One region of the Streptomyces sp. NPDC104814 genome, then DNA from elsewhere that is predicted to be linked to it. Evidence: riboswitches for the same ligand, from Rfam matches in the RefSeq annotation. Region 1 holds a riboswitch; the other holds the start of a gene.

Region 1 (14,511 bases):
CCTGGTCGAGCAGGGGAACGAGTTCAGGGCCGGGCGTGGCCATGGGGCGCCTCCGATGCGTGCGGTCACTGGGAATGCCCAGATGGGCATCCGTCGGCCGGATGCCCGTGCGGGCCATCCGTAAGTGACTGCACAGTAACCACCCGCCCGGCCGGTCGACCGACCGGGTGGCCACCATCGGAGTCGAGGGGCCGCCCGGGGATCAGGCCGTCTGGGCCTTCTTGCCCCGGGTCGCCCCTCCGCGTCCGCGGAGCGTGACGCCCGACTCACTGAGCATGCGGTGCACAAAGCCATACGAGCGGCCGGTCTCCTCGGCCAACGCCCGGATGCTCGCACCGGCGTCGTACTTCTTCTTCAGGTCTGCCGCGAGCTTGTCGCGCGCGGCGCCGGTCACCCGGCTGCCCTTCTTCAGAGTCTCGGCCACCCGTGCCTCCTCATGGGAAGTGCGCTCTGGTCTCCTCATGATCACCCCTCCGGCGCGGGTTGGCCACCCATTCGGCAAGGTCCGTGCGACACGGTTGTGACGACAGGAGCGCGTCCACACAATCGGAAGCCTTGATTCCGCACCTCGCCGTTCGCAGGACCGAACGGGCCCGCCGGCGAATCCCCAGGTCAGAGACGCCGAACGGCCGGCCCCTCGGACAAGGAGGAACCGACCGTCAGATACGTGTATGACACACCTCGATACGAGGAGATCTCACACAGATGATGGATCACGGCTCGGCCGAATGATCCATACCGGTGGATCATCCATTCGATCAAGCCAGGGCGACGAGATCCGCGTAGTCCGCGCCCCACAGGTCCTCGACGCCGTCCGGGAGCAGGATGATCCGCTCCGGCTGCAGCGCCTCCACCGCGCCCTCGTCGTGGGTGACCAGGACGACGGCGCCCTTGTAGGTGCGCAGCGCGCCGAGGATCTCCTCGCGGCTGGCCGGGTCCAGGTTGTTGGTGGGCTCGTCCAGCAGGAGGACGTTCGCCGAGGAGACCACCAGGGTGGCCAGGGCCAGACGGGTCTTCTCGCCGCCGGAGAGCACCCCGGCCGGCTTGTCGACGTCGTCGCCGGAGAAGAGGAACGAGCCGAGCACCTTGCGGACCTCGACCAGATCCATGTCGGGCGCGGCGGAGCGCATGTTCTCCAGGACCGTGCGGTCCGGGTCGAGCGTCTCGTGCTCCTGCGCGTAGTAGCCGAGCTTGAGGCCGTGGCCGGGGACGACCTTGCCGGTGTCCGGCTGCTCCACGCCGCCCAGCAGACGCAGCAGCGTGGTCTTGCCGGCGCCGTTGAGCCCGAGGATGACGACCCGGGAGCCCTTGTCGATGGCGAGGTCGACGTCGGTGAAGATCTCCAGGGAGCCGTACGACTTCGACAGGCCCTCGGCCATCAGCGGGGTCTTGCCGCAGGGCGCGGGCTCCGGGAAGCGGAGCTTGGCGACCTTGTCGGACTGGCGGACCGCCTCCAGCCCGGAGAGCAGCTTGTCGGCGCGCCGGGCCATGTTCTGCGCGGCGACCGTCTTGGTGGCCTTGGCGCGCATCTTGTCGGCCTGGGAATGCAGGGCGGCGGCCTTCTTCTCGGCGTTGGCCCGCTCGCGCTTGCGGCGCTTCTCGTCGGCCTCGCGCTGCTGCTGGTAGAGCTTCCAGCCCATGTTGTAGACGTCGATCGTGGAGCGGTTGGCGTCCAGGTAGAACACCTTGTTCACGACCGTCTCGACCAGGTCCACGTCGTGGCTGATGACGATGAAGCCACCGCGGTAGGTCTTCAGGTAGTCCCGCAGCCAGATGATCGAGTCCGCGTCGAGGTGGTTCGTGGGCTCGTCGAGGAGCAGCGTGTCCGCGTCCGAGAACAGGATGCGGGCCAGCTCGATACGGCGGCGCTGACCGCCGGAGAGGGTGTGCAGCGGCTGGCCGAGCACCCGGTCGGGCAGGTTCAGCGCGGCGGCGATGGTGGCGGCCTCGGCCTCGGCGGCGTAACCGCCCTTGGTGAGGAACTCCGTCTCCTGGCGCTCGTACTGCTTGAGGGCCTTCTCGCGGGTGGAGCCCTTGCCGGTGGCGATGCGCTGCTCGTTGTCGCGCATCTTGCGGATCAGTACGTCGAGACCGCGGGCGGAGAGGATGCGGTCGCGGGCGAGGACGTCGAGGTCGCCGGTGCGCGGGTCCTGCGGGAGGTAGCCGACCTCGCCGGAGCGGGCGACCTGGCCGGCGGCGGGCATGCCCTCGCCGGCGAGGACCTTGGTGAGGGTGGTCTTGCCGGCGCCGTTGCGGCCGACGAGCCCGATGCGGTCGCCCTTGGTGACGCGGAAGGTGGCGTTCTCGAGGAGGATGCGGGCACCGGCGCGCAGCTCGATACCGGAGGCGGAGATCACGGGGTCAGACTCCTGGGCGGTGGGGATTGACGGTGGAAGGCTGGTGGACGGTCCCGCCGTCTAATGCGCGAGGAGAATGGCCATGGGGACCAGTCTAACGGCCCCATGCAACTGGTTTTCCGGCCGAGCCGGAGGGCGGGCCGCCGCGGGGACGCCCCGCCGAGGGCGGCCGACGGCGGGAACGCCCAGTCGCGAGCGGCGGGCATGGCGGGCGCGGCGGGCGCTGGGGATGCCCCGCTGCGGCGGGCGGGGCCGCTCGGGGAGGGCACGCGGTGGGGGCGTACGTCCGCTGCGGCTCGTGCGCCCCCGGTGCGGTCAGCTGCCGCCGGTGTGCACCTGGAACGCGGCGCGGCGCACGGCCTTGGCCAGGGCCGGGTCGGGGTGGGCGGCGGCCAGGGCGACCAGGACCTGCACGGTGCGCGGATGGCCGACGGCGCGGACCTCGTCCAGCAGGGCCGGCACGGTGGGCTGCAGGGCCGACTCCAGGTGCCGGACCAGCATCGGGGCCTCGCCGTGGTCGGCGACGGCGGCGGCCGTGTCGACCCACAGCCAGGTGGCCTCCTCGCGGGTGAGCACCTCGTGGGCGTCCTCGGGGTCGACACCGTCGTGCTCGGCCAGCCACAGCAGAGCGTACGGCCGCAGGGTCGGCTCCTCGACGACGGCGCGGACGTCGGGCTCGGCGGGGGCGCCGACGACGCGCAGCGCCTCGAAGGCCAGGCCGCGCAGCAGGGCGTCGTCGCCGCGGGCGGCGGCGAGCAGCTCGCCGACGGCGTTGCCGACGGGGCGGGCGGCGAGCCAGGCGCGGTACTCGGCGCGGGCGGCGTTCGGCCGCAGCTGGGCGCAGCCGCGCAGCATGTCCTCGGCCGCCTGCTCGATGTTGCCGGCGGGGCTCTGCGCGGCGACGCAGATCTGCTCCAGCTTGACCCAGACCGCCCAGCTGCCGAGCGGGGTGAGCGTGGCCTGCCCGTCGCCGTAGGTGAGGGCGCCGACCGCGGCGAGGGCGCGCAGGGCCCAGTCGAGCAGCGGGGCCAGCTCGGCCTCGGCGACCGGTACGGCGGCGTCCGCGGACGCGGCGGCACCCGCGGCCGCGGCGGACACGCCGATGCGCGGCACCTCCGGCGCGCCCGACGCGGGGGCGTAGGGGACCTCGCAGCGCTCGGTGCGCAGTTCGGTGACCCGCTGGCGGAGCAGGTCGAGGAGCTGTTCCACCGGGACGGGGCCGGCGGAGAGCTGGAGGAAGGAGAGCACCTGCGGCATGGCGGAGACGACTTCGGCGACGGCCGCGGGCTCCAGGTCGCCGGGTTCGGGGTGGGCGAGCGACCAGGCGTCGAACAGGGCGACCCAGCCCCGCAGGACGGCGCTGTCGTCGCGGTCCCAGGCGCGCAGCCGCCAGCCGGGGCGGGCGCTGTCGCCGTGGACCTCGACGAGGCCGGCGAGGCGGGCGATGTCCCAGTCGGCCCGGACCTGGTCCACGGTCAGGCCCAGTTCGTGCGCGGCGTGTTCCGCGGTCGCATCGGAGAGGGTGGCCTTGCCGTCGGCGGTGGCACCGGCCCGGCCGGGGCCGAGCGCGGAGTCGGCCCAGCGGGCGACGCGGGCGGCGGCGGCGAGGCCGGAGCGAGCCATTCCGGCCAGCTCCGCGGGCGCCGGGGTGCCCTCGGGCGGGCGGGGCGCCCGACGGCGCGGGCGCCGCTGGTTCACGGCTCTGGGGGCGGCGGCCAGGGGTCGGGGTCGGACGAGTCGAAGCCTGGAGTCGCGCGGGATACGGGACGTCACGGGTGCAGTCTTCCGGTTGACGGTCCGAAAACCCAAACGGAATGCCACGGCGGCCGATCGGGCGGCACGACGGACCCGCTCAGTACGTCGAAACCAGACGTGATCAGGCCAGTCGTACGCCGTTGAACGGCCCCCCGAAACGGAATACCCCCCGCCGCCCGACACCCACGACGGGAGCCGCAGCGACACGGTGAGGCGCGCGCCCGCGCCGCCCGACGGCCGGCCACCCCGGCGGCCGGGCAGCCGGGCGGCCGGGCAGCCGGGCGGCGAAGGTGACGGCGCAGGGCGCCTGCCACGGTAACCACCGCCGACGGCGGCCTCCGTCGACGCCTCGAGGCCGGTGACCGACGGTTGGGCCGGGCACGCGGGGGCTCGGACCGGCGCGCGGCGACCGCCGGGCCGACGTCGGACCCGCGCGCAGGGGCCCGACCCCGGCGCGCAGCGACTCCGCCGACTGGGGGCGGCGTCCGCATGCTGCCAGGACTGGGGGCGGTGCACGGCCGGGGTGCCGACGGCGGTCCGGCGGGCAGGCTCCGCCGAGCGGGGCGACGGGGACCGTCAGCGATCCGGTTCCGCAGGCTCCGCTGAGCGGGGCGGCGGGCGGCCGCGGTCCGGCCGGTGGTGTCGGCCACGCACCCGCCCGACGCCGGTCGCCGACTGCCGGGACGGCGGCGGACCCAGGCGCAGGGCCCCGGCCGGGCCGTCGGTGTCGTTCGGCGGCGGTGGTTCCGGCGTACGGCGACTCCGTCGGCCGGCGGCCGGGGTGTCGGCGGTGCTGCGGGGCCGCCTCGACCGAGGCGGGGCACCCCGGCAGCGGTCACGCCGCCGCGTCCCGCCGAGCGCGGCGGCGAGGGCCGCGCGGGCGGTGGTGCCGGCGGCGTGGCGGCCCGACGGCGGGCGCGGGCGTCAGATGCCGCGGTGTCCGATGCCGTGGTGTCCGATGCCGTGGTGTCCGCCTCGGCGGGGGATCGTCACATCAAGGGGGTCAGGAAACGGCGGAGGGCTTCCTCGTAGGAGTCCGGGTTCGCGTTCCACATCGCTCCGTGCGGGGCCTGGGCGACCGTGTGCAAGGCGACCAGGTCGGGGCGGCGGGCGGCGAAGCGGCGGGAGAAGCGCCAGGGGGCGACCGTGTCGTCGGGGCCGTGGACGATCAGCGTCGGCACGGCCAGGTCGTCGGCGTCCGCCACGACGGTGCCGTCGGCGGGGCCGTCCTGCAGCCCCGTGCGGCCCTGCGCGGCACGCACCGCGAGCGGCAGCAGCGCGCCCGGCGTGTGCCGGGCCAGGGCGAGAGCGCGCAGCGTGCTCGGCCAGCTGAGCACCGGAGAGTCCAGGACCAGCCCGGAGACGTGCTCCCGCATCCCGGAGAGCCGCGCCGCGCGCAGCGCCATCGTGGCGCCGGTGGACCAGCCGTAGAGGACGACCCGGCGGGCGCCGTAGCGCACGGCGTAGCGGATCGCGGCGTCCACGTCGCGCCACTCGGTCTCGCCGAAGTGGTTGAGGCCGTCCGGGGGGCGGGGCGCGCCCAGGTCGCCGCGGTAGGCGAGGGCCAGCACGGGGAAGCGCAGCCGGTTCAGCATGCCCATGACGTTCATGGGCAGCTCACGGGTGGTGCCGAGGCCGTGCACGGCGATCACCCAGGTGTCCCGGGCCGCGGGCACGAACCAGGCGGGCAGGGAGCCGAGTTCCCCGGGCACGTCGACGTCGGCGTGCTCCAGACCGACGGCGGCCTTCGGGTCGCCGACGTGGAGGTTGGCGGTGAGCCACACCTTGTCGCCCGGCTCCAGCGTGCCGTGCGTGACGCGCTCCAGGCGGCGTACGACGGTGTCGGCGCTGTGCTCGGCGGAGTCCAGGACCTGGCCGACGACCGCGTGGCTGCCGTCGCCGGCGAGTCCGTAGGTGCCGGGGCGCAGGGCGGCCAGGTCGCGGGTGAGCGCGATGCGGCCGGCGGCCGTCGCGTGGACGGTGAGCCGGGGTTCGGTGGGCAGCGGCCGGCCCGGGGGCGCCTTGAGCGCGGCGTCGCTGGCGAGTCGGCCGGCGACCACGGCTGCGGCCCCGGCACCCATGACGGCGGTGACGGCAGCGGCCGTCGCTTTGACAGTGCGCACGGGAACCAGTTTCCCGGCGTGGTCCGTCCCAAGCCACCGGAAGCGACATGGAGGGTGATCATCCGCGGCCCGCCGCCCGGTCCGTCACCGCACCGCCCCGCCACCGCACCGCTCACCCACCCCCGTCACCCCCGCTGCCCGTACCCCCGTAGCCGCTCCCCCGCCTCCGCCAGTTGCTCCTCGGTCAGCAGGCTCGGGGTGAGGCCCGGGACCGAGGACGCCGTGAGCCACAGGCGGCACATCCACTCCAGCTGGGCGGTGCGGTCGTAGGCCTGGTCGAGGGTGGCGCCGTAGGTGATCGTGCCGTGGTTCTGCAGGAGGCAGCCCGTGCGGCCGGTCAGGGCCCGCAGCATGTTCTCGGCCAGCTCGTGCGTGCCGTAGGTCGCGTAGGGGGCGACCCGGACCGGGCCGCCGAGGGCCGCGGCCATGTAGTGGACGAGCGGGAGCTCCTGCACGAGCGTGGAGACCGCCGTGGCGTGGACGGCGTGCGTGTGCACGACGGCCCGGGCGTCCGTCGTGCGGTATACGGCGAGGTGCATCGGCAGCTCGCTGGTCGGCACCAGGGAGCCGCGCACCTGCCGGCCGTCGAGGCCGACCGCCGTCAGGTCCCGCGGACGCAGCCGGTCGTAGGCCACGCCCGACGGGGTGACCAGCACCAGGTCACCGACGCGTACCGAGACATTGCCGGAGGTGCCGACGACCAGTCCGTCGGCGACGGTCCCGCGCGCCGTGGCGACCAGCTCCTCCCAGGCGCGGGCCTCCCGCTCACCGGCCTGCTCCTCCCGGGTGCAAGCCTCCTGCTCACCGGCTTGCTCCTCCCGGGCACGGGCCTCCTGCTCACCGGCCCGCGTCTCCTCCGCGCGCGCCCCGTCGACCGCCCGTCCGCAGTGCCGTTCCCGCCGCTGTTCCGTCATGCCGCGATCCTGCCAGCCCCGGGTGACCGACATCTCTTTCCCGGGCCCGCGACCGGCCACGACGCCCCACGCCGGGCGGACGGGCCGTGTGGCGCCCGGCCCGGCACGGTGGAACGGAGCAACGCCCCCCTCTTTCCGACATCGCGCCGCCCGTCCCAGTTCACCTTCCGTTCACCCGCGTTACTTACGTTCGACGAGCCAATGACTTCGAACGAATGCCTGGGTAAATGGAAAGCTTCTCGCTGATCCTCGCGATCGTGGTGGTAACCGCGCTTGCGTTCGATTTCACGAACGGTTTCCACGACACCGCCAACGCGATGGCCACCACCATCTCGACCGGCGCGCTGCGGCCCAAGATCGCCGTGGCCATGTCCGCCGCCCTCAACCTCGTGGGCGCCTTCCTCTCCGTGGAGGTCGCCAACACGATCTCCAAGGGTCTCGTCGACGAGAGCGGCATCCGTCCCGAGGTCATCTTCGCCGCCCTGGTCGGCGCGATCCTCTGGAACCTGCTGACCTGGCTCGTGGGCCTGCCCTCCAGCTCCTCGCACGCCCTCATGGGCGGTCTGATCGGCGCCACCGTCGCCTCGGCCGGCTTCGGCGCGGTCCACGGCGACGTGCTCGTCACCAAGGTGCTGCTGCCCGCGGTCGCCGCCCCGGTCGTCGCCGGTGTCGCGGCGATGGTCGCGACCCGTCTGTCGTACACGCTCGGCAAGAAGGCCGACGGCAAGGCGGCCGACAAGGGCTTCCGGGCCGGCCAGATCGCCTCGGCGGGCCTGGTCTCCCTCGCCCACGGCACCAACGACGCGCAGAAGACGATGGGCATCATCACCCTCGCCCTGGTCGCCGGCGGCGCCATCGCGCCCGACTCCGACCCGCCCACCTGGGTGATCCTCTCGGCCGGCCTGGCCATCGCGCTCGGCACCTACATCGGCGGCTGGCGCATCATCCGCACCATGGGCAAGGGCCTGACGGACATGCAGCCGCAGCAGGGCTTCGCCGCCCAGACCAGCGCGGCCACCGCCATCCTCGCCTCCTCCCACCTCGGCTTCTCGCTGTCCACCACGCACGTCGTCTCCGGCTCCGTGATGGGCGCGGGCCTGGGCCGCAAGGGCGGTGTGGTGCGCTGGTCGACCGCGACCCGCATGTTCATCGCCTGGGGCCTGACCCTGCCGGCCGCCGCGCTGGTCGGCGCGCTCGCCGAGTACGTCACCGGCTTCGGCGCCTGGGGCACCGCACTGGTCGCCGTCTTCCTGGTGTCCGCCAGCTTCGGCATCTGGAAGGTCTCCCGCCGCGAGGTGGTCGACCACACCAACGTCAACGCCGTGGACGAGGAGCCGGCCGGCGTGGTCACCACCGCGATGGCCGCCGTGACCCCGCCCCCGGTCGCCGGCCCGGCCGTCACGGACGACCTGATGGCCACCATCCCCGCTCCGGCCGTCGCGACGGCGGAGCAGCCGGCCACCGCGAACCCGGCCCCGGCCGTCTGACCGCCGCTTTCGGGTACGAAGGAAGAGAAGCAGCATGAAGATCGACTGGGCGGCCCTCGGTTCCGTCTTCGGTGTCAGCCTCGTGGTCACCGTGGGTCTGGTGGCCCTGTTCACCCTCGGCATCATGGGTCTGTCCCGCCGCGAGCGGGCCCAGGCCCAGGGCGGCTCGGCCGCCCTCGCGGTCACCGGCGCGTACGCCTGCTTCGCGGCGTGCGCGGCGGCGGTGGCGTACGGCATCAGCCTGATCGTCGCCTGACCGGCCTCACCACACAGGACGCGGGGTGCCCGAGCGGCACCCCGCGTTCCGTCGTGTGACCTGGCAGGTCATCCGTGTGTGGGCCTGCCCACACTCCTCCGCCCCAGGTCAAGGGCAAGTTGACGGTCCCCGAACAGCCGTGGTGGACTGCCGGGGCCAAGTTGCGGCGTGCAGGAGAGGAAGCCGGTGGAAGTCCGGCGCGGTCCCGCCACTGTCACCGGGGTTGAGCAACCCCGGGAGCCAGGAACTCTCACCGCCGATCTCCTTCGAACCAGGGCGCGGACACCCTGAGTGAGGACATGACGCCATGTGCGGCTGCCGGTTGAGGACCAGGCCCATCAGCGACGCCCAGCCCGACCCCACGGCCGGCTGAGCCCCGTGCGAGCCGAACGCGTCTTCGCGTACGGCGCCGCCGCCGGCCTCCTCGGCGACCTCCTCCTCGGTGATCCGCGCCGCGGGCACCCGGTCGCCGTGTTCGGACGGGCCGCGGGCGCCGTCGAGCGCACCCTGTGGCGCGACCACCGCGGCTGGGGCACCCTGCACACCGCCGTCTGCGCCGGCGGCGCCGTCGCCCTCGGGGCCGCCGCCGCCCGCTGCGTGCGCCGCTCCCCCGCCGCCTCGATCGCGCTGACCGCCGCCGCCACCTGGTCCGTGGTCGGGGGGACCTCGCTCGCTCGCGAGGCCCGCGCCATCGGACGCGCCCTGGAAGCCGGGGACGTGAAGGCGGCCCGGGCCCGGCTGCCCCATCTGTGCGGCCGGGACCCGCAGGCGCTGGACGCCGACGGGATCGCCCGGGCCGTGGTCGAGTCGGTCGCCGAGAACACCTCCGACGCCGTCGTGGGCGCCCTGGTGTGGGGCGCCGTCGGCGGCGTCCCCGGGCTGCTCGGCTTCCGGGCCGTCAACACCCTGGACGCGATGGTCGGTCACAAGTCGCCGCGGCTGCGGCGCTTCGGCTGGGCCTCCGCCCGGCTGGACGACGTGGCCGGCTGGCCGGGAGCCCGGCTGACCGCCGCCCTCGCCGTGCTCACCGGCCCGGACCGGCGCGGTGCCGTACGGGCCTGGCGAACGGACGCGGTGAAACACCCCAGCCCCAACGCGGGCCCCGTGGAGGCCTCCTTCGCGGGCGCGCTCGGCGTGCGGCTGGGCGGAACGCTGTCGTACGGCGGGCGGGTGGAGCACCGGCCCGTGCTGAACGCGCGGGGGCGCGCCGTGCGAACCCACGACATCCGCCGGGCGGTACGGCTGTCCCGGCGCGTGAGCTGGCTTGCGCTCGGCGTGTGCGCGGGCGCACGCCTCATCGGGAAGGGGCGTGATCGATGAACGGCGGTCTCCTCGTCGCCGGCACCACCTCCGACGCCGGAAAGAGCGTCGTGACCGCCGGGATCTGCCGGTGGCTGGTGCGGCAGGGCGTGAAGGTGGCGCCCTTCAAGGCGCAGAACATGTCCCTGAACTCCTTCGTCACCCGCGAGGGCGCCGAGATCGGACGGGCGCAGGCCATGCAGGCCCAGGCCTGCCGGATCGAGCCGACCGCGCTGATGAACCCGGTGCTGCTCAAGCCCGGTGGTGAGCAGAGCAGTCAGGTGGTGCTGCTGGGCAAGCCGGTGGGTGAGATGAGCGCGCGCGGCTACCACGGCGGACGCCAGCAGCGGCTGCTCGGCACGGTCCTGGAGTGCCTGGCCGAGCTGCGGGGCACGTATGACGCGGTGATCTGCGAGGGGGCGGGTTCGCCGGCCGAAATCAATCTGCGCCGGACCGACATCGTGAACATGGGCATCGCGCGGGGTGCGCGGCTGCCCGTCCTGGTCGTCGGCGACATCGACCGCGGGGGCGTCTTCGCGTCCTTCTTCGGCACCGTCGCCCTGCTCTCGCCCGAGGACCAGGAGCTGGTCGCCGGGTTCCTGGTGAACAAGTTCCGCGGTGACGTCTCCCTGCTGGAGCCGGGCCTGGACATGCTGCACGGCCTGACCGGGCGGCGCACCTACGGCGTGCTGCCCTTCCGGCACGGGCTCGGCATCGACGAGGAGGACGGCCTCAGGGTGTCCCTGCGCGGCACCGTCCGCGAGTCGGCCGTCTCCCCGCCCCTCGGCGAGGACGTGCTGCGGGTCGCGGTCTGCGCGATACCGCTGATGTCCAACTTCACCGACGTGGACGCGCTCGCCGCCGAACCCGGCGTGGTCGTGCGGTTCGTGGACCGTCCGGAGGAGCTGGCCGACGCCGACCTGGTGGTGGTCCCGGGCACCCGCGGGACCGTGCGGGCCCTGCAGTGGCTGCGCGAGCGGGGTCTGGCCGACGCCCTGGTGCGCAGGGCGGCCGAGCAGCGGCCCGTCCTCGGCATCTGCGGCGGCTTCCAGCTCCTCGGCGAGCACATCGAGGACGACGTCGAGTCGCGTGCCGGAGAGGTCGACGGGCTCGGCGTCCTGCCCGTGCGGGTGCGGTTCGCCCGCGAGAAGACCCTCACCCGGCCGGCCGGGGAAGCCCTCGGCGAGCGGGTCGACGGCTACGAGATCCACCACGGCGTGGCCACCGTCCAGGGCGGCGAACCCTTCCTGGACGGCTGCCGGGTCGGCCAGACCTGGGGCACCCACTGGCACGGCTCGCTGGAGTCGGACGGCTTCCGGCGGGCCTTCCTGCGCGAGGTGGCCGCCGCCGCGGGCCGCCGCTTCGTGCCCGCGCCGGACACGTCCTTCGCCGCGCTGCGCGAGGAGCAGCTCGACCGGCTCGGCGACCTGATCGAACAGCACGCGGACACGGACGCGCTGTGGCGGCTCATCGAGTCCGGCGCGCCACAAGGACTGCCTTTCATTCCACCGGGAGCGCCCGCATGAGCACAGTGTTGTTGTTGTCGACCGCCGACACGGATCTGCTGGCGGCCCGGGCCTCCGGCGCGGACTACCGGATCGGCAACCCCACCCGGGTGGACGTCGCCGCCGAGCTGCCGGGCCTGCTCGACGGCGCGGACCTGGCCGTCGTCCGCCTGCTGGGCGGCAAGCGGGCCTGGGAGGACGGGCTCGCCGCGCTGAAGGCGTCCGGGGTGCCGACCGTACTGCTGGGCGGCGAGGCCGTGCCCGACGCCGAGCTGATGGCCGAGTCCAGCGTGCCGGCCGGCGTGGTCGCCGAGGCGCTGCGGTACCTGGTCGAGGGCGGCCCCGCGAACCTGCTGGAGCTGTCGCGGTTCCTGTCGGACACCGTGCTGCTGACGGGTGAGGGCTTCGAGGAGCCGCACAAGATGCCGGAGTACGGCGTCCACGGCTCGTACGCGCTGCGGGACGGGCGGCCGACCGTCGGCGTGCTCTTCTACCGCGCCCACGAACTGAGCGGCAACACCGCCTTCGTGGACACCCTGTGCGAGGCGATCGAGGCGCAGGGCGCCAACGCGCTGCCCGTGTACTGCGGTTCGCTGCGCGGCGCCGACGCCGGGCTGTACGAGCTGCTCGCGCAGGCCGACGCGCTGGTCGCCACCGTGCTCGCGGCGGGCGGCACGCACGCCTCGCAGGCGTCGGCGGGCGGCGACGAGGAGGCCTGGGACATCGGCGCGCTCGCCGACCTGAACGTCCCCGTCCTCCAGGGCCTGTGCCTCACCTCGTCCAAGAGCGCCTGGGAGGAGTCCGACGCGGCCCTGTCCCCCATGGACGCCGCGATGCAGGTCGCGATCCCGGAGTTCGACGGCCGGCTGATCACCGTGCCGTTCTCCTTCAAGGAGCAGGGCCCGGACGACGTCCCGGTGTACGTGGCCGACCCGGAGCGGGCCGCGCGCGTCGCCGGGATCGCCACCCGGCACGCCCGGCTGAAGCACAAGCCGAACGCCGAGAAGAAGATCGCGCTGGTCTTCACCGCCTACCCGACCAAGCACTCCCGCGTCGGCAACGCCGTCGGCCTGGACACGCCCGCCTCCGCGGTACGGGTGCTGGACGCCCTGCGGGACGCGGGCTACTCGCTCACCGAGTACCCCTCCGGCGGCGACGAGCTGATCCACCGGCTGATCGAGGCCGGCGGCCACGACGTCGAGTGGCTGACCGAGGAGCAGCTGGCGTCCGCGCCCGCCCGGGTGCCGCTGGCGGACTACCGGGCGTGGTTCGAGAAGCTGGACCCGGAGCTCAGGGACGCCATGCTGGAGGCGTGGGGCGAGCCGCCGGGCTCCCTGTACGTCGACGGCGACGACATCGTGCTCGCGTCGCTGCAGTTCGGGAACGTCGTCGTGATGATCCAGCCGCCGCGCGGCTTCGGCGAGAACCCGATCGCGATCTACCACGACCCGGACATGCCGCCGTCGCACCACTACATGGCGGCCTACCGCTGGCTGGACAACAGCTTCGGCGCGGACGCGATCGTGCACATGGGCAAGCACGGCACGATGGAGTGGCTGCCGGGCAAGGGCCTCGGCCTGTCCGGCGGCTGCGCACCGGACGCCGTCCTCGGTGACCTTCCGCTGATCTACCCGTTCATCGTCAACGACCCCGGCGAGGGCACCCAGGCCAAGCGGCGCGGCCACGCCACCGTGGTCGACCACCTCGTCCCGCCGATGGCCCGCGCCGACACCTACGGCGACCTGGCCAAGCTGGAGCAGCTGCTCGACGAGTACGCGCTGGTCTCCGACCTGGACCCGGCCAAGGCGCCGGCCGTGCGCGCGCAGATCTGGACGCTGGTGAAGGCGGCCGAGCTGCACCACGACCTGCATGTGGACGAGCAGCCGGACGACGAGACGTTCGACGAGTTCGTCATGCACATCGACGGCTATCTGTGCGAGATCAAGGACGTGCAGATCCGTGACGGCCTGCACATCCTGGGCGGCGGCCCGGTCGCCGAGCCGCGCGTGAACCTGGTGCTTGCCGTGCTGCGCGCCTCGCAGGTGTGGGGCGGACAGGCGAACGCGCTGCCGGGCCTGCGGGCCTCGCTCGCGGCGCACTTCGGGCTGGTGGAGAAGGAGCTGCTGGGCGAGCCGGGTGCCCCGGTGAAGGTGCCGGTGGAGCTGACGGACCTGGTGGAGGGCCCCGCGCGGACGGCGTCCGACGCGATCGACCTGCTGGAGCAGCTGTGCCGGCGGATCGCGCAGGGCATGGAGGAGCGCGGCTGGGACGCCTCGCACAGCAGGGCTCTGCTCAGGGACGTCCTCGGCACCGAACTGCCCGACGCCGTCGCGGTACTGGAGTTCGCGTGCACGGAGGTCGTGCCGCGCCTGGCCCGTACGACCGACGAGATCGGGCACATCCTCAAGGCGCTGGACGGCGGTTACGTCCCGGCGGGACCGTCCGGGTCGCCCACCCGCGGCCTGGTCAACGTCCTGCCGACCGGCCGGAACTTCTACTCGGTCGACCCCAAGGCGATCCCGTCGCGGCTGAGCTGGGAGGTCGGGCAGTCGCTCGCCGACTCGCTCGTGGCCCGCTACCTCCAGGACACCGGCGCGTACCCGAAGTCGGTCGGCCTCACGGTGTGGGGCACGTCCGCGATGCGCACGCAGGGCGACGACATCGCCGAGATCCTGGCGCTGCTGGGCTGCCGTCCCGTCTGGGACGACGCCTCGCGCCGCGTGACCGGCTTCGAGGTGGTGCCGCTGGAGGAGCTGGGGCGGCCGCGCATCGACGTCACGGTCCGTATCTCCGGCTTCTTCCGGGACGCGTTCCC
Region 2 (14,511 bases), on a different contig from region 1:
GCGGGAAAGGGGCCGCGTGAGGAGACCGGAAGGTGCCGTACCGGGTACGGTTCGAGCGTCTGACGCCTGGGTACGTCAATCCGGCGCGCGCTGTTCCCAATTGGGCCCGCACACCCTCTAGCCACGGAGCGTATCCGGAGCTTTACTATGAGTGACGGCAAGGGGTTGGGGTCCCGGGACAGGAAACTTCTGGGCGCGATAGCGTCACCGCAGTACCACACTTCGCGTTGACCCGGGGGGCGACCCTCGGCCCCGAACAGCTTGTACCACCTTGGAGGTGAGGGTGTCCCAGATCGCAGGCGAGCCCGCGGTGAACCAGGACTTCGTGGAGGTCCGGCTGCCGGCTGCGGGTGCCTACCTGTCGGTGCTGCGGACGGCCACGGCCGGTCTCGCGGCCCGTTTGGACTTCACCCTGGACGAGATCGAGGACCTGCGCATCGCCGTGGACGAGGCCTGCGCGATCCTCCTGCAGCAGGCTGTGCCGGGCTCGGTGCTCTCCTGCGTCTTCCGGCTCGTCGACGACTCACTCGAGGTCACCGTCTCGGCGCCGACCACGGACGGGCACGCCCCCTCGCGGGACACGTTCGCCTGGACCGTCCTGTCCGCTCTCGCGGGCAAGGTCTCCTCCGCCGTGGACGAGGACAAGACCGTTTCGATCAGCCTCTACAAACAGCGCGGCGCGGGACCCGGGCCGGCGTGAGGAACGGGGACGGGCCGGTGCGGGACGAAGAGCGTGGCACCAGGGAACTGCCGCCCGAGAACGCCCTGGGCGCTCAGGGTGTTTCCCGGCGTACGGCGGACGGCATCGACGGCATCCCCGAGCAGGCCCGGCCGCACCCGGAGGACGAGTCCTCCCGGGCCGGGGCGGTGGACGCCGGTCTGCGGGGCACCGCCGACGGCGGCCCGCGGCCAGACGAAGGCGCCGGACGGGGCACGCCCCGGGGCTGGCGGAACGGGGGCACCCCTGTCCCAGCGGAAGCCGGGGCTCGGGGAAGGGCAACGGGCGGGACGATGAGCGAGCACGAGCGAGACGCCGAGGAACAGGCGCCGGACGGTCAGGCCGTGCGCGACGTGCGGGCGCCGGACGCGCCGGCCGTGCGCGAGGTGCACGTCACGCAGCACGGCCCGCAGGACCGCAGCGGGGCGCGGGCGATGTTCGTCGAGCTGCGCGCGCTGCAGGACGGCAGCCCGGAGTACGCGGAGCTGCGCAACAGACTGGTCCGGATGCACCTGCCGCTCGTCGAGCACCTCGCGCGCCGCTTCCGCAACCGCGGCGAGCCGCTCGACGACCTCACCCAGGTCGCCACCATCGGGCTGATCAAGTCCGTCGACCGCTTCGACCCGGACCGCGGCGTGGAGTTCTCCACGTACGCGACCCCGACGGTCGTCGGCGAGATCAAGCGGCACTTCCGCGACAAGGGCTGGGCGGTGCGGGTGCCGCGCCGGCTGCAGGAGCTGCGGCTGTCGCTGACGACGGCCACGGCGGAGCTGTCCCAGCTGCACGGCCGCTCGCCCACGGTGCACGAGCTCGCCGAGAAGCTGGGGATCTCGGAGGAGGAGGTCCTGGAGGGTCTGGAGTCGGCCAACGCCTACTCCACGCTGTCCCTGGACGTCCCCGACACCGACGACGAGTCCCCGGCGGTCGCCGACACCCTGGGCGCCGAGGACGAGGCGCTGGAGGGGGTCGAGTACCGCGAGTCGCTCAAGCCGCTGCTGGAGGGCCTCCCGCCGCGCGAGAAGCGGATCCTGCTGCTGCGCTTCTTCGGCAACATGACCCAGTCGCAGATCGCGCAGGAGGTCGGAATCTCCCAGATGCACGTGTCCCGGCTCCTGGCGAGGACCCTGGCCCAGCTGCGGGAGAAGCTGCTCGTGGAGGAGTGACGGACTCCTCCGTGACGGACTCCTCCGTGTCACCGACGGCTCCCGGTGCGGGCGTGAGCGCCCACGGGAGCCGTCGCCGTTACTTCTGCGCCCCGGGTCCCGCCCCCGGGCCCCGGATGCCGAGGGCGCGGGTCGTCTCGCCGTTGACCAGGAGGACCAGGGCGGTGACGGCCGCGGCGGTCAGCGCGATGCCCGCCGGGATGGCGGCACCGTCGGCGTGGATCAGGTTGTAGGCCACCGGCAGCGCGATGATCTGCGTGATGACGGCCGGGCCGCGGCTCCAGCTGCGGCGGGCCAGCAGCCCGCGGGCCGCCAGCAGCGGCAGCAGCGCGAGGACGACGATCGTCACCCCGCCGGTCACGGCCTGCTGCCGGTCGTCGGGGGAGCCGGTCAGAGCGAGGACGAGCATCCACACCCCGCCGACGAGCAGCGCGAGCCCTTCGAGGCCGGCGAGTACCGCGGCGTACGTCAGACGCCGCGGGCGCGGGCCGGCGGTGTCCTGGGTCTGCGTGGGGGTGGGGGTCTGCTCACTGCTCACCCCTGAAGGGTAGCCCTCACCCGACGCGTCCCCCGGGGCAAGCCCCACCGGTCCTCCTCTTACCTGTTCCCTACCTCGCCCTCGTACGAGTACCGCTCAGTAGGTACGCTGCACGTCATGCGTGCACTTCTCGTGGTCAACCCGGCGGCAACCACTACCAGTGCGCGCACACGCGACGTGCTCATCCACGCGCTCGCCAGCGAGATGAAGCTGGAGGCGGTCACCACCGAGTACCGCGGGCACGCGCGCGACCTCGGCCGGCAGGCCGCCACCAGCGACGACATCGACCTGGTCGTGGCGCTCGGCGGCGACGGCACGGTCAACGAGGTGGTCAACGGCCTGCTGCACGCCGGCCCCGATCCGGCGCGACTGCCCGGCCTCGCGGTGGTGCCCGGCGGTTCCACGAACGTCTTCGCCCGCGCGCTGGGCCTGCCCAACGACGCCGTGGAGGCGACCGGCGCCCTGCTGGACGCGCTGCGCGAGGGCAGCGAACGCACGGTCGGCCTGGGTCTGGCCTCCGGCACGCCGGGCACGGAGGACGAGGCGGTGCCCCGGCGCTGGTTCACCTTCAACGCGGGGCTCGGCTTCGACGCGGGTGTGGTGGGCCGGGTGGAACAGCACCGCGAGCGCGGCAGCAAGTCGACCCACGCCCTGTACGTACGGCAGGTGGTGCGTCAGCTGCTGGGCGAGTCGAATCGCCGGCACGGCTCCATCACGCTGGAGCGGGAGGGCGAGGAGCCGCTCACGGATCTCGTCCTGTCCATAGTCTCGAACACCTCGCCGTGGACGTTTCTCGGCAACCGTCCGATCTACGCCTCACCGCAGGCCTCGTTCGACGCGGGGCTCGATGTGTTCGGTCTCAGCCGTCTCTCCACGGCCGCGGTTGCCCGGTATGGCACCCAGTTGCTCACTTCGTCCCCGGAGCGCGGACCCCGGGGCAAGCATGCCGTCGCACTGCACGATCTGGACGCGTTCACCTTGCATTCGAAGGTGCCGCTCCCCCTCCAGATGGACGGTGACCATCTGGGGCTGCGTACCAGCGTGACGTTCACAGGTGTACGCCGTGCACTGCGTGTGATTGTGTGAGCAGAACGGGCCAAAGTCCTTTCACTCGAACGTTTAGGCCAGGATCCACCCCATGGAAGTACGGCTGTGACCTAGTCGACACCGAAGAATCAAAAAAAACTTTCTTGAAGGGGTTGTATCCGCCGCTGAGGTTTGCGAGTCTCTACGTGGCGATCGGGACGGCCCGCAAGACCGGCCTCCACTGATCACCAGAACCCCTCACCAAAACACAGGACCACGCCGGGGAAGACTCGGCGGTCGGCCCTTCACTTGTTGAGGGATTCGTGAAAGCGTTCACATTCACAAGCAACTTGCACAGTCATACCAAGGAGAGGTAGCAGCCATGGACTGGCGTCACAACGCCGTTTGCCGCGAGGAAGACCCCGAGCTCTTCTTCCCCATCGGCAACACCGGTCCTGCGCTGCTGCAGATCGAGGAAGCCAAGGCCGTCTGCCGTCGCTGCCCGGTGATCGAGCAGTGTCTGCAGTGGGCGCTCGAGTCCGGTCAGGACTCCGGCGTCTGGGGTGGTCTCAGCGAGGACGAACGCCGTGCCATGAAGCGCCGCGCCGCCCGCAACCGGGCCCGTCAGGCCTCCGCCTGAGGATCCACCCCTGCTGACAGCCTGAGCTTGGCGGCGCGCACATCGCGTGCGCATCTCCCGCCCCCGAGCCGCAGCGCGCAGTGAACGAAGAAGTCGAGCACTAGCCTCGGACCAATGGCGGTCCGGGGCTTTTTGCTGTCCCCGGACCGTTGTGACGTGGCCCTCGACGCGGGTGTGGCGGGCGCCACTTACTCTGCGTGACAACCGCTACTTCTGCGCCCGCACCGGGATGTCGAGGATCACCCGGGTGCCGCGCTCGGGCGCCGGGACCATGTCGAAGGTGCCGCCCAGCTCGCCCTCGACCAGGGTGCGGACGATCTGCAGCCCGAGATTTCCGGCGGTCCGCGGGTCGAAGCCCTCCGGCAGGCCGACGCCGTCGTCCTGGACCGTGACCAGCAGGCGCGCCTCCTTCGTCGTACCGCCGCGCACCGCCGAGACCTCGACCGTGCCGGTGTCGCCCTGGTGGAAGCCGTGCTCGAGCGCGTTCTGCAGCACCTCGGTGAGCACCATCGACAGCGGCGTGGCGACCTCGGCGTCCAGGATGCCGAAGCGGCCCGTGCGCCGGCCGGTGACCTTGCCCGGGGAGATCTCCGCGACCATGGACAGCACGCGGTCGGCGATCTCGTCGAACTCCACCCGCTCGTCCAGGTTCTGGGACAGCGTCTCGTGCACGATGGCGATGGAGCCGACCCGGCGGACCGCCTCCTCAAGCGCCTCCCTGCCCCGGTCGGAGTCGATGCGCCGGGCCTGGAGCCGCAGCAGGGCCGCGACGGTCTGGAGGTTGTTCTTCACCCGGTGGTGGATCTCCCGGATGGTGGCGTCCTTGGTGATCAACTCGCGTTCGCGGCGCCGCAGTTCCGTCACGTCCCGCAGCAGCACCAGCGAACCGATGCGCGTGCCTTTCGGCTTGAGCGGGATCGCCCGGACCTGGATGACCCCGTCACTGGCCTCGATCTCGAACTCCCGCGGCGCCCAGCCGCTGGCGACCTTGGCGAGCGCCTCGTCCACCGGGCCCCGGGTCGGGGCGAGTTCGGCGGTGGTCTGGCCCAGGTGCTGGCCCACCAGGTCGGAGGCGAGGCCGAGCCGGTGGTAGGCGGACAGCGCGTTCGGGGAGGCGTACTGGACGATGCCGTCCGCGTCGAGCCGGATCAGGCCGTCGCCGACGCGCGGCGAGGCGTCCATGTCCACCTGCTGGTCCGGGAACGGGAAGGAGCCGGCCGCGATCATCTGCGCGAGGTCGGAGGCGCTCTGCAGATAGGTCAGCTCCAGCCGGCTCGGGGTGCGCACGGTGAGCAGGTTGGTGTTGCGGGCGATCACGCCGAGGACACGGCCCTCCCGCCGGACGGGGATCGACTCGACCCGGACGGGGACCTCCTCGCGCCACTCCGGGTCGCCCTCGCGCACGATCCGGCCCTCGTCGAGCGCCGCGTCCAGCAGGGGCCGGCGGCCGCGCGGGACGAGGTGGCCGACCATGTCGTCCTGGTAGGAGGTGGGGCCGGTGTTGGGCCGCATCTGGGCGACCGAGACGTACCGCGTGCCGTCGCGGGTGGGCACCCACAGGACCAGGTCGGCGAAGGAGAGGTCGGAGAGCAGCTGCCACTCCGACACCAGCAGATGCAGCCACTCGAGGTCGGAGTCGTCGAGGGCGGTGTGCTGGCGGACCAGTTCGTTCATGGAGGGCACGGGTGCGAGCGTACCTGGCGGTTTGTACGGCCCTGAAATACACGGCGCGCACCTGGGCGGCGGGGAGGGGGCGGGCCGGTCGGCGCCCCTGCAAGGGACGGGCCCGTGACCGCGGGGCCGTGGCCCCGGAGACACCCGCGGGCCGCGGCGCCTGGGAGGGACCCTCAACCCTCCCGGCACCGCAGCCCGGAGCAATATCGGCCGTGGGGTGTGCGGTCCCGGTCGGCCGAAGGTGAGGAGCCGGGGCAGTCAGGGCAGAGAGCTCCGGTTCCTCGATCCGTCTTCCTGTGCGGGGAAGACGGAGGCTGTGATCGCTGCGCTCGGTCGTGCTCGCACCGTCCTGACGATTCTGGACTAGACCACTGGGCCTGTCCATGCGCCGGTGCGAATCGCGCTCGCGCAGCCTCTGTGAAGTTGATGCACCGCAGCCTAGCCCGCCCTGGTCAGCAACGGGGCCACACCGTCGCGGCAAATTCCGCGAACGCTTCCGGTTCCTCCCGGCTCGCCCCGTCCCGCGCCCCGGCCCGCGCCCGGCCCACGCCCCGGCCGGCGGCCCCGCGGCGGGGCACGGGACGGGACGGGGCGCGCCCGGGACGGGCACGGGCGGGCGCCCAGGAGGCCGGAGCAGGCACCGCGCCGCCCGGCGGTGGCGGGCGCGAAGTGGTGCGGAGACCCTGGGAGAGGGACGCCCGCCTCTGTTAGATTGGTCTAAACCACAGTGCCCGAATCCGGGCACCGGGCCCCCGGCGGCTCACCCCCGCCTCCCCGGTCCCGGCCACCCCGGTCCCCTCCCCGAGTCCCCTCTTCGAAACGGCAGGCCAGCGTGGAAGTTGTCATCGTTCCGGACGCCGAGGCGGGCGGCGAGCTGATCGCCGAGGCCATGGCGCAGCTGCTGCGGCGCAAGCCCGACGCCCTGCTCGGCGTCGCCACGGGCTCGACGCCGCTGCCCATCTACCGGGCGCTGGAGGCGAAGGTGCGCTCCGGCGCCGTGGACACCGGCCGGGCCCGGGTCGCACAGCTCGACGAGTACGTGGGGCTGCCCGCCGACCACCCGGAGTCCTACCGCTCGGTGCTGCGCCGTGAGGTGCTGGAGCCGCTCGGCATCGGCATGGAGCGGTTCCTCGGCCCGGACGGCACCGCCGAGGACGTGCAGGCGGCGTGCGAGGCGTACGACAGGGCACTGCCGGAGGCCGGCGGGGTGGACCTCCAGCTCCTCGGGATCGGGACCGACGGGCACATCGGCTTCAACGAGCCGTGCTCCTCGCTCGCGTCCCGGACGCGGATCAAGACGCTGACCGAGCAGACCCGGGTGGACAACGCCCGCTTCTTCGACGGCGCCATCGAACAGGTGCCGCACCACGTGATCACACAGGGCATCGGCACCATCCTGGAGGCCCGCCACCTGGTCCTGCTGGCCACGGGCGAGGGCAAGGCGGACGCGGTGGCGGCGACCGTCGAGGGCCCGGTCGCGGCGGTCTGCCCGGCCTCCGCGCTGCAGCTGCACCCGCACGCGACGGTGGTCGTGGACGAGGCGGCGGCGTCCAAGCTCAAGCTGGCGGACTACTTCCGGCACACGTACGCGAACAAGCCGGAGTGGCAGGGCATCTGACCGCCCCCGCCGCAGGCCACCGCGGACAGCGCTCTCGCTGGACTAGACCAGCAAGGGCGCCGACGGTATACAGAGGAGATCACGGAGCGTGCGGAGGCGCCCACTGAGGTCACCCCGCACGAAGCCGTGCCACGATGTGAGCCCGCGGCCGATGGCGTGTCGGCCGCTTCGGCACCGGAGCCGGGAAGGCAGAGCATGAGCACCGACGTGAGCAGTGCGGAGAACGACAGTGGCGCCACCGTCCGTACCGCGCGCGTGCCCAAGTACTACCGCCTGAAGAAGCACCTGCTCGACATGACCGAGACGATGCCGCCCGGCACCCCGGTCCCGCCGGAGCGGACGCTCGCGGCGGAGTTCGACACCTCCCGCACGACCGTCCGCCAGGCGCTGCAGGAGCTGGTGGTCGAGGGCCGGCTGGAGCGCATCCAGGGCAAGGGCACGTTCGTCGCCAAGCCGAAGGTCTCGCAGGCGCTGCAGCTGACGTCGTACACCGAGGACATGCGCGCCCAGGGCCTGGAGCCCACCTCCCAGCTGCTCGACGTCGGCTACGTCACCGCCGACGACCGGCTCGCCGATCTGCTCGACATCAGCGCCGGCGGCCGGGTGCTGCGCATCGAGCGGCTGCGCATGGCCAACGGCGAACCGATGGCCATAGAGACCACCCACCTCTCCGCCAAGCGCTTCCCGGCGCTGCGCCGCTCCCTGGTGAAGTACACGTCCCTGTACACGGCGCTCGCCGAGGTCTACGACGTCCACCTCGCCGAGGCCGAGGAGACCATCGAGACCTCGCTGGCCACCCCGCGCGAGGCCGGGCTGCTCGGCACCGACGTGGGCCTGCCGATGCTGATGCTCTCCCGGCACTCCTTCGACCGGCAGGGCGAGCCGGTGGAGTGGGTGCGGTCGGTGTACCGCGGGGACCGCTACAAGTTCGTGGCCCGCCTGAAGCGGCCGTAGGAGGCTCCGTCAGATCCCGTCGCAGTCGCGGTCGTATAACGGTCCAGAGCGTCAACGCCCGTTATCCGGACGAGGGGTTCCGTTCCTGCTGCACCTGACCTAGATTTCCTGCGCATTGCACAGGTGATCAGTGAGGGGACGGAACCGCGCGATGACGAATGCGCCAGATGTGTCCAGACCGGCGACGGTGACGCCCGTGCGCGTCGTCATCGCCCTCTGTCTTGTCGCGCCCTTCGTGGCGATGCTGTGGGTCGGGAGTTACGCGAAGGTGGACCCGGCGTTCATCGGGATCCCCTTCTTCTACTGGTACCAGATGCTGTGGGTGGTCGTCTCCACGGCGCTGACGGTGATCGCGTACCAGCTGTGGCGGCGTGACCAGCGCGCCCGTGCCTCCGTGAAGGGTGGTGCGGACAAGTGAAGGACGGCGTGAACGGCGTCGCGCTCGGCGTCTTCATCTTCTTCTTCCTGCTCGTCACCGTGATGGGCTTCCTGGCCGCGCGCTGGCGCAAGGCCGAGAACGAGCACAGCCTCGACGAATGGGGCCTGGGCGGGCGCTCGTTCGGCACCTGGATCACCTGGTTCCTGCTCGGCGGTGACCTGTACACGGCGTACACGTTCGTCGCCGTGCCGGCGGCGATCTACGCGGCGGGCGCGTCCGGCTTCTTCGCGGTGCCGTACACGATCCTCGTCTATCCGCTGATCTTCATGTTCCTGCCCCGGCTGTGGTCGGTGTCGCACAAGCACGGGTACGTGACGACCTCGGACTTCGTGCGCGGCCGCTTCGGCTCCAAGGGGCTGTCGCTGGCGGTGGCGCTGACCGGCATCCTGGCAACGATGCCGTACATCGCGCTCCAGCTCGTCGGCATCCAGGCCGTGCTGGACGTGATGGGCGTCGGCGGCGGCGAGAACACCAACTGGTTCGTCAAGGACCTGCCGCTGCTGATCGCGTTCGGCGTGCTGGCGGCGTACACGTACTCGTCCGGGCTGCGGGCCCCCGCGCTGATCGCGTTCGTGAAGGACGCGCTGATCTACATCGTCATCGCGGTGGCGATCATCTACATCCCGATCAAGCTGGGCGGCTTCGACGACATCTTCGCCAAGGCGGCCCACGCGTTCAGCCAGGTCAACCCGAAGACGCACAAGCCGCGCGGCGCGCTGGTCCCGGGTGAGGCCCAGCAGTGGACGTACGCCACCCTGGCCCTGGGCTCCGCGCTCGCGCTGTTCATGTACCCGCACTCGATCACCGCGACGCTGTCGTCCAAGAGCCGTGAGGTGATCCGGCGCAACACCACGATCCTGCCGCTGTACTCCCTGATGCTGGGCCTGCTCGCGCTGCTCGGTTTCATGGCGATCGCGGCCGGCATCAAGGTGCAGAACGGCCAGCTGGCCATCCCGCAGCTGTTCGAGGACATGTTCCCGGACTGGTTCGCGGGCATCGCGTTCGCGGCGATCGGCATCGGCGCGCTGGTCCCGGCGGCCATCATGTCCATCGCGGCGGCCAACCTGTTCACGCGCAACATCTACAAGGACTTCATCAAGCCGGACGCCACGCCGAAGCAGGAGGCCCAGGTCTCCAAGATCGTCTCCCTGCTGGTGAAGGTGGGCGCGCTGGTCTTCGTCCTCACCATGGACAAGACGGTCGCCATCAACTTCCAGCTGCTGGGCGGCATCTGGATCCTGCAGACCTTCCCGGCCCTGGTCGGCGGCCTGTTCACGCGGTGGTTCCACCGCTGGGCGCTGCTGGCGGGCTGGGCGGTCGGCATGGTCTACGGCACCCTCGTCGCCTACGGGGTTCCGTCGCCCACCAACCCGGGCCAGAAGCACTTCGGCGGCTCCGCGAAGGACATCCCCGGCATCGGCGAGATCGGCTACATCGGTCTCACGGCGTTCGTCCTGAACGTCGTGGTGACCGTCGTCCTCACCGTCGTCCTGAAGGCCGTCAAGGCCCCCGACGGCGTCGACGAGACGCGCCCGGAGGACTACACGGCGGACGCCGGTGACCCGGGCGTCAAGGCCGAACTCCCCCCGGCCACGGCGGGCGCCGGTCACTGAGGACCCCAAGCGCACGGGCCGCCGGTGAAAAACCGGCGGCCCGTCGTCGTACCCGTGGGGCACACTCGCCGTCATGGACATAGTGATCCGGCCCGTCGCACCCCGTGAACACGCCGCCCTCGGTGAGATCACCGCCCAGGCCTATCTCCTGGACGGGCTCCTGGACTTCGGCGAGAGCGACGCCTACCTGGGTGAGCTGCGCGACGTCGCCAAGCGCGCAGCCGCGGCCGAGGTGCTGGTCGCCACGGCGGACGGCGAACTCCTCGGCGGCGTCACCTTCGTACCGGACGGCGGTCCCATGGCCGACATCGCCCGCCCCGGCGAGGCCGAGATCCGCATGCTCGCTGTCGGCCGCGAGGCCCGTGGCCGGGGCGCCGGGGAGGCGCTGGTCCGGGCCTGCGTCGAGCGGGCACGGGCCGTCGAGGGCTGCCGGCGGATCGTGCTGTCGACGCAGCGGACCATGCACGCCGCGCACCGCATCTACGAACGCCTGGGCTTCGTCCGTACGCCCGAGCGGGACTGGAACCCGCTCCCCGAGCTCGACGACATCATGCTGCTCACCTACGCGTTGACGCTGTGAGATCAGCGCAACACAACATCTGGGGGTGACGCGACAGCCCGGCACTAGATGTATGCTCATGCTCGCTGTCGCCGCAGGGGAATCCGGTGCGAATCCGGAACTGTCCCGCAACGGTGTACATGCGTGCTTCGCGCACGCTGGTTCAGTCCGAGGACCTGCCGACAGTGCACCCGGCCACCCGGCCGGCGTGCCCTGACGTCCGGGCCTCGTGGAATGGGCCGGTGGACGCGACGCCGCGTGCGCTCGTGTGCTGCCCCCTGCCCTCGCCGAGGCCCCGTGCCGAGCGAGGGAGAGCCCCACGTGACCATCGCGCCAGCCGATCCGGCCTCAGCCGTCCAACGGGACCAGGACGGCCCCGGTGCCGCCCTGCTGCGCACCCTGACCGAGCTGACCGCCGACCTCCCCGACGCCGACCCCGGCCGGGTCGCCGCCGCCGCGCTGCGCGGCCGCTCGGCGCACGCCGACGAGGCGGAGCTGCGGGAGCTGGCCACGGAGGCCGCAGCCGGGCTCATCTCCGAGGACCCCGCCTACTCGCGGCTGGCCGCCCGTCTGCTCACCCTCTCCGTGCGCGCGGAGGCCGCCTCCCAGGGCGTCACGTCGTTCACCGGGTCGGTCGCCGTGGGGCACCGCGAGGGGCTCGTCGCCGACCGGACCGCCGCGTTCGTGCGGCTGCACGCCGAGCGGCTCGACGCCCTCGTCGACCCCGGCGCCGACGACCGGTTCGGCTACTTCGGCCTGCGCACCCTGCACAGCCGCTACCTGCTGCGCCACCCGATCACCCGCAAGGTGATCGAGACGCCCCAGCACTTCCTGCTGCGGGTGGCGAGCGGTCTCGCCGAGGACGACACGGTCCGTTCCGTGGACGAGGTCGCGGCGCTCTACGGGCTCATGAGCCGCCTCGACTACCTGCCCTCCTCCCCCACCCTCTTCAACTCCGGCACCCGGCACCCCCAGATGTCGTCCTGCTATCTGCTCGACTCCCCGCTGGACGAGCTGGACTCCATCTACGACCGCTACCACCAGGTCGCCCGGCTCTCCAAGCACGCCGGCGGCATCGGTCTGTCGTACTCCCGTATCCGCAGCCGCGGTTCGCTGATCCGCGGTACCAACGGGCACTCCAACGGCATCGTGCCGTTCCTGAAGACGCTGGACGCCTCGGTCGCCGCGGTGAACCAGGGCGGGCGGCGCAAGGGCGCGGCCGCGGTGTACCTGGAGACCTGGCACTCCGACATCGAGGAGTTCCTGGAGCTGCGGGACAACACCGGTGAGGACGCCCGCCGTACGCACAACCTGAACCTCGCGCACTGGATCCCGGACGAGTTCATGCGCCGGGTGAACGCCGACGCGCAGTGGTCGCTGTTCTCCCCGGCCGACGTGCCCGAGCTGGTCGACCTGTGGGGCGAGGAGTTCGACGCCGCGTACCGCAAGGCGGAGGACGCGGGGCTGGCGAAGCGGACGCTGCCCGCGCGTGAGCTGTACGGCCGCATGATGCGCACCCTCGCGCAGACCGGCAACGGCTGGATGACCTTCAAGGACGCCGCCAACCGCACCGCCAACCAGACCGCCCTGCCCGGGCACGTCGTGCACTCCTCCAACCTGTGCACGGAGATCCTGGAGGTGACGGACGACGGCGAGACCGCGGTGTGCAACCTCGGCTCGGTCAACCTCGGCGCCTTCGTGGCCGACGGGGACATCGACTGGGAGCGGCTGGACGCCACCGTCCGCACGGCCGTCACCTTCCTCGACCGCGTCGTCGACATCAACTTCTACCCGACCGAGCAGGCGGGCCGCTCCAACGCCAAGTGGCGCCCGGTGGGCCTGGGCGCGATGGGTCTGCAGGACGTCTTCTTCAAGCTGCGGCTGCCGTTCGACTCCCCCGAGGCCAAGGCGCTGTCCACCCGGATCGCCGAGCGGATCATGCTCGCCGCGTACGAGGCGTCCGCCGACCTCGCCGAGCGCAACGGCCCGCTGCCGGCCTGGGAGAAGACCCGCACCGCCCGGGGCGTGCTGCACCCCGACCACTACGACGTGGAGCTGACCTGGCCGGAGCGCTGGGCGGCGCTGCGCCGCCGTATCGCCGACACGGGCATGCGCAACTCCCTGCTGCTCGCCATCGCGCCGACCGCGACCATCGCCTCCATCGCGGGCGTGTACGAGTGCATCGAGCCGCAGGTGTCGAACCTGTTCAAGCGCGAGACGCTGTCCGGCGAGTTCCTCCAGGTGAACTCCTACCTGGTCGCCGACCTGAAGAAGCTCGGCGTGTGGGACGCCCGTACCCGGGAGGCGCTGCGCGAGTCGAGCGGCTCGGTGCAGGACTTCGCGTGGATCCCCGAGGACGTGCGCCGGCTGTACCGCACGGCGTGGGAGATCCCGCAGCGCGGTCTGATCGACATGGCGGCGGCGCGGACCCCGTTCCTGGACCAGGCCCAGTCCCTGAACCTGTTCCTGGAGACGCCGACGATCGGCAAGCTCTCCTCGATGTACGCCTATGCCTGGAAGTCCGGGCTGAAGACGACGTACTACCTGCGTTCGCGCCCCGCGACGCGCATCGCCCGCGCCGCCCGGGCGCAGGCCACCGTTCCCGTCCAGCAGGCGGCCACCGACGAGGCGATCGCCTGCTCCCTGGAAAACCCCGAGTCCTGCGAGGCCTGCCAGTGATGACCACCCGTAACACGAACCTCCTCGACCCGGGCTTCGAACTGACCCTGCGCCCCATGCGCTACCCGGACTTCTACGAGCGCTACCGGGACGCCATCAAGAACACCTGGACCGTGGAGGAGGTCGACCTCCACTCGGACGTCGCCGACCTCGCGAAGCTGACGCCGGCGGAGCAGCACCTCATCGGCCGGCTGGTGGCGTTCTTCGCGACGGGCGACTCGATCGTCGCGAACAACCTGGTGCTGACGCTGTACAAGCACATCAACTCCCCCGAGGCGCGCCTGTACCTGTCGCGGCAGCTGTTCGAGGAGGCCGTGCACGTCCAGTTCTATCTGACGCTGCTGGACACCTACCTGCCCGACCCGGACGACCGCGCAGCCGCCTTCGACGCGGTGGAGAACATCCCCTCCATCCGGGAGAAGGCCGGGTTCTGCTTCAAGTGGATCAACGAGGTCGAGAAGCTGGAGCGCCTGGAGTCCAAGGCGGACCGGCGCCGCTTCCTGCTCAACCTCATCTGCTTCGCCGCGTGCATCGAGGGCCTGTTCTTCTACGGCGCCTTCGCGTACGTCTACTGGTTCCGCAGCCGGGGCCTGCTGCACGGCCTCGCCACCGGCACCAACTGGGTGTTCCGGGACGAGACCATGCACATGTCGTTCGCCTTCGACGTGGTCGACACCGTCCGCAAGGAGGAGCCGGACCTCTTCGACGACGAGCTGGGGCAGCAGGTCACCGACATGCTCAGGGAGGCCGTCGAGGCCGAGCTGCAGTTCGCGCGCGACCTGTGCGGTGACGGTCTGCCGGGCATGAACACCGACTCGATGCGGCAGTACCTGGAGTGCGTCGCCGACCAGCGGCTCACCCGCCTCGGCTTCGCCCCGGTGTACGGCTCG

What was found. Region 1 has a riboswitch for cobalamin ahead of ACZ64A_RS12785 (cobalamin biosynthesis protein). Riboswitches for the same ligand answer to the same signal wherever they lie in the genome.
Positions count from the first base shown of each region.
Region 2: another riboswitch for cobalamin. It lies ahead of ACZ64A_RS14400 (ribonucleoside-diphosphate reductase subunit alpha); the one in region 1 lies ahead of ACZ64A_RS12785 (cobalamin biosynthesis protein).

Region 1 covers NZ_JBVJOL010000002.1:940,270-954,780, reverse strand. The annotation lists gene ACZ64A_RS12825 (enoyl-CoA hydratase/isomerase family protein) at 1-43, opposite strand, end outside; gene ACZ64A_RS12820 (helix-turn-helix domain-containing protein) at 203-424, opposite strand; gene ACZ64A_RS12815 (ABC-F family ATP-binding cassette domain-containing protein) at 759-2,357, opposite strand; gene ACZ64A_RS12810 (hypothetical protein) at 2,673-3,980, opposite strand; gene ACZ64A_RS12805 (alpha/beta hydrolase) at 5,102-6,235, opposite strand; gene ACZ64A_RS12800 (class II aldolase/adducin family protein) at 6,361-7,149, opposite strand; gene ACZ64A_RS12795 (inorganic phosphate transporter) at 7,377-8,636, shown strand; gene ACZ64A_RS12790 (hypothetical protein) at 8,671-8,892, shown strand; cobalamin riboswitch at 8,999-9,164, shown strand; gene ACZ64A_RS12785 (cobalamin biosynthesis protein) at 9,271-10,212, shown strand; gene ACZ64A_RS12780 (cobyric acid synthase) at 10,209-11,717, shown strand; gene cobN (cobaltochelatase subunit CobN) at 11,714-14,511, shown strand, end outside.
Region 2 covers NZ_JBVJOL010000003.1:281,696-296,206, reverse strand. The annotation lists gene ACZ64A_RS14455 (ATP-binding protein) at 284-700, shown strand; gene ACZ64A_RS14450 (RNA polymerase sigma factor SigF) at 697-1,881, shown strand; gene ACZ64A_RS14445 (hypothetical protein) at 1,961-2,419, opposite strand; gene ACZ64A_RS14440 (diacylglycerol/lipid kinase family protein) at 2,537-3,505, shown strand; gene ACZ64A_RS14435 (WhiB family transcriptional regulator) at 3,828-4,085, shown strand; gene ACZ64A_RS14430 (sensor histidine kinase) at 4,293-5,768, opposite strand; gene nagB (glucosamine-6-phosphate deaminase) at 6,592-7,377, shown strand; gene ACZ64A_RS14420 (GntR family transcriptional regulator) at 7,573-8,331, shown strand; gene ACZ64A_RS14415 (DUF3311 domain-containing protein) at 8,483-8,749, shown strand; gene mctP (monocarboxylate uptake permease MctP) at 8,746-10,383, shown strand; gene ACZ64A_RS14405 (GNAT family N-acetyltransferase) at 10,457-10,963, shown strand; cobalamin riboswitch at 11,016-11,140, shown strand; gene ACZ64A_RS14400 (ribonucleoside-diphosphate reductase subunit alpha) at 11,264-13,621, shown strand; gene ACZ64A_RS14395 (ribonucleotide-diphosphate reductase subunit beta) at 13,621-14,511, shown strand, end outside.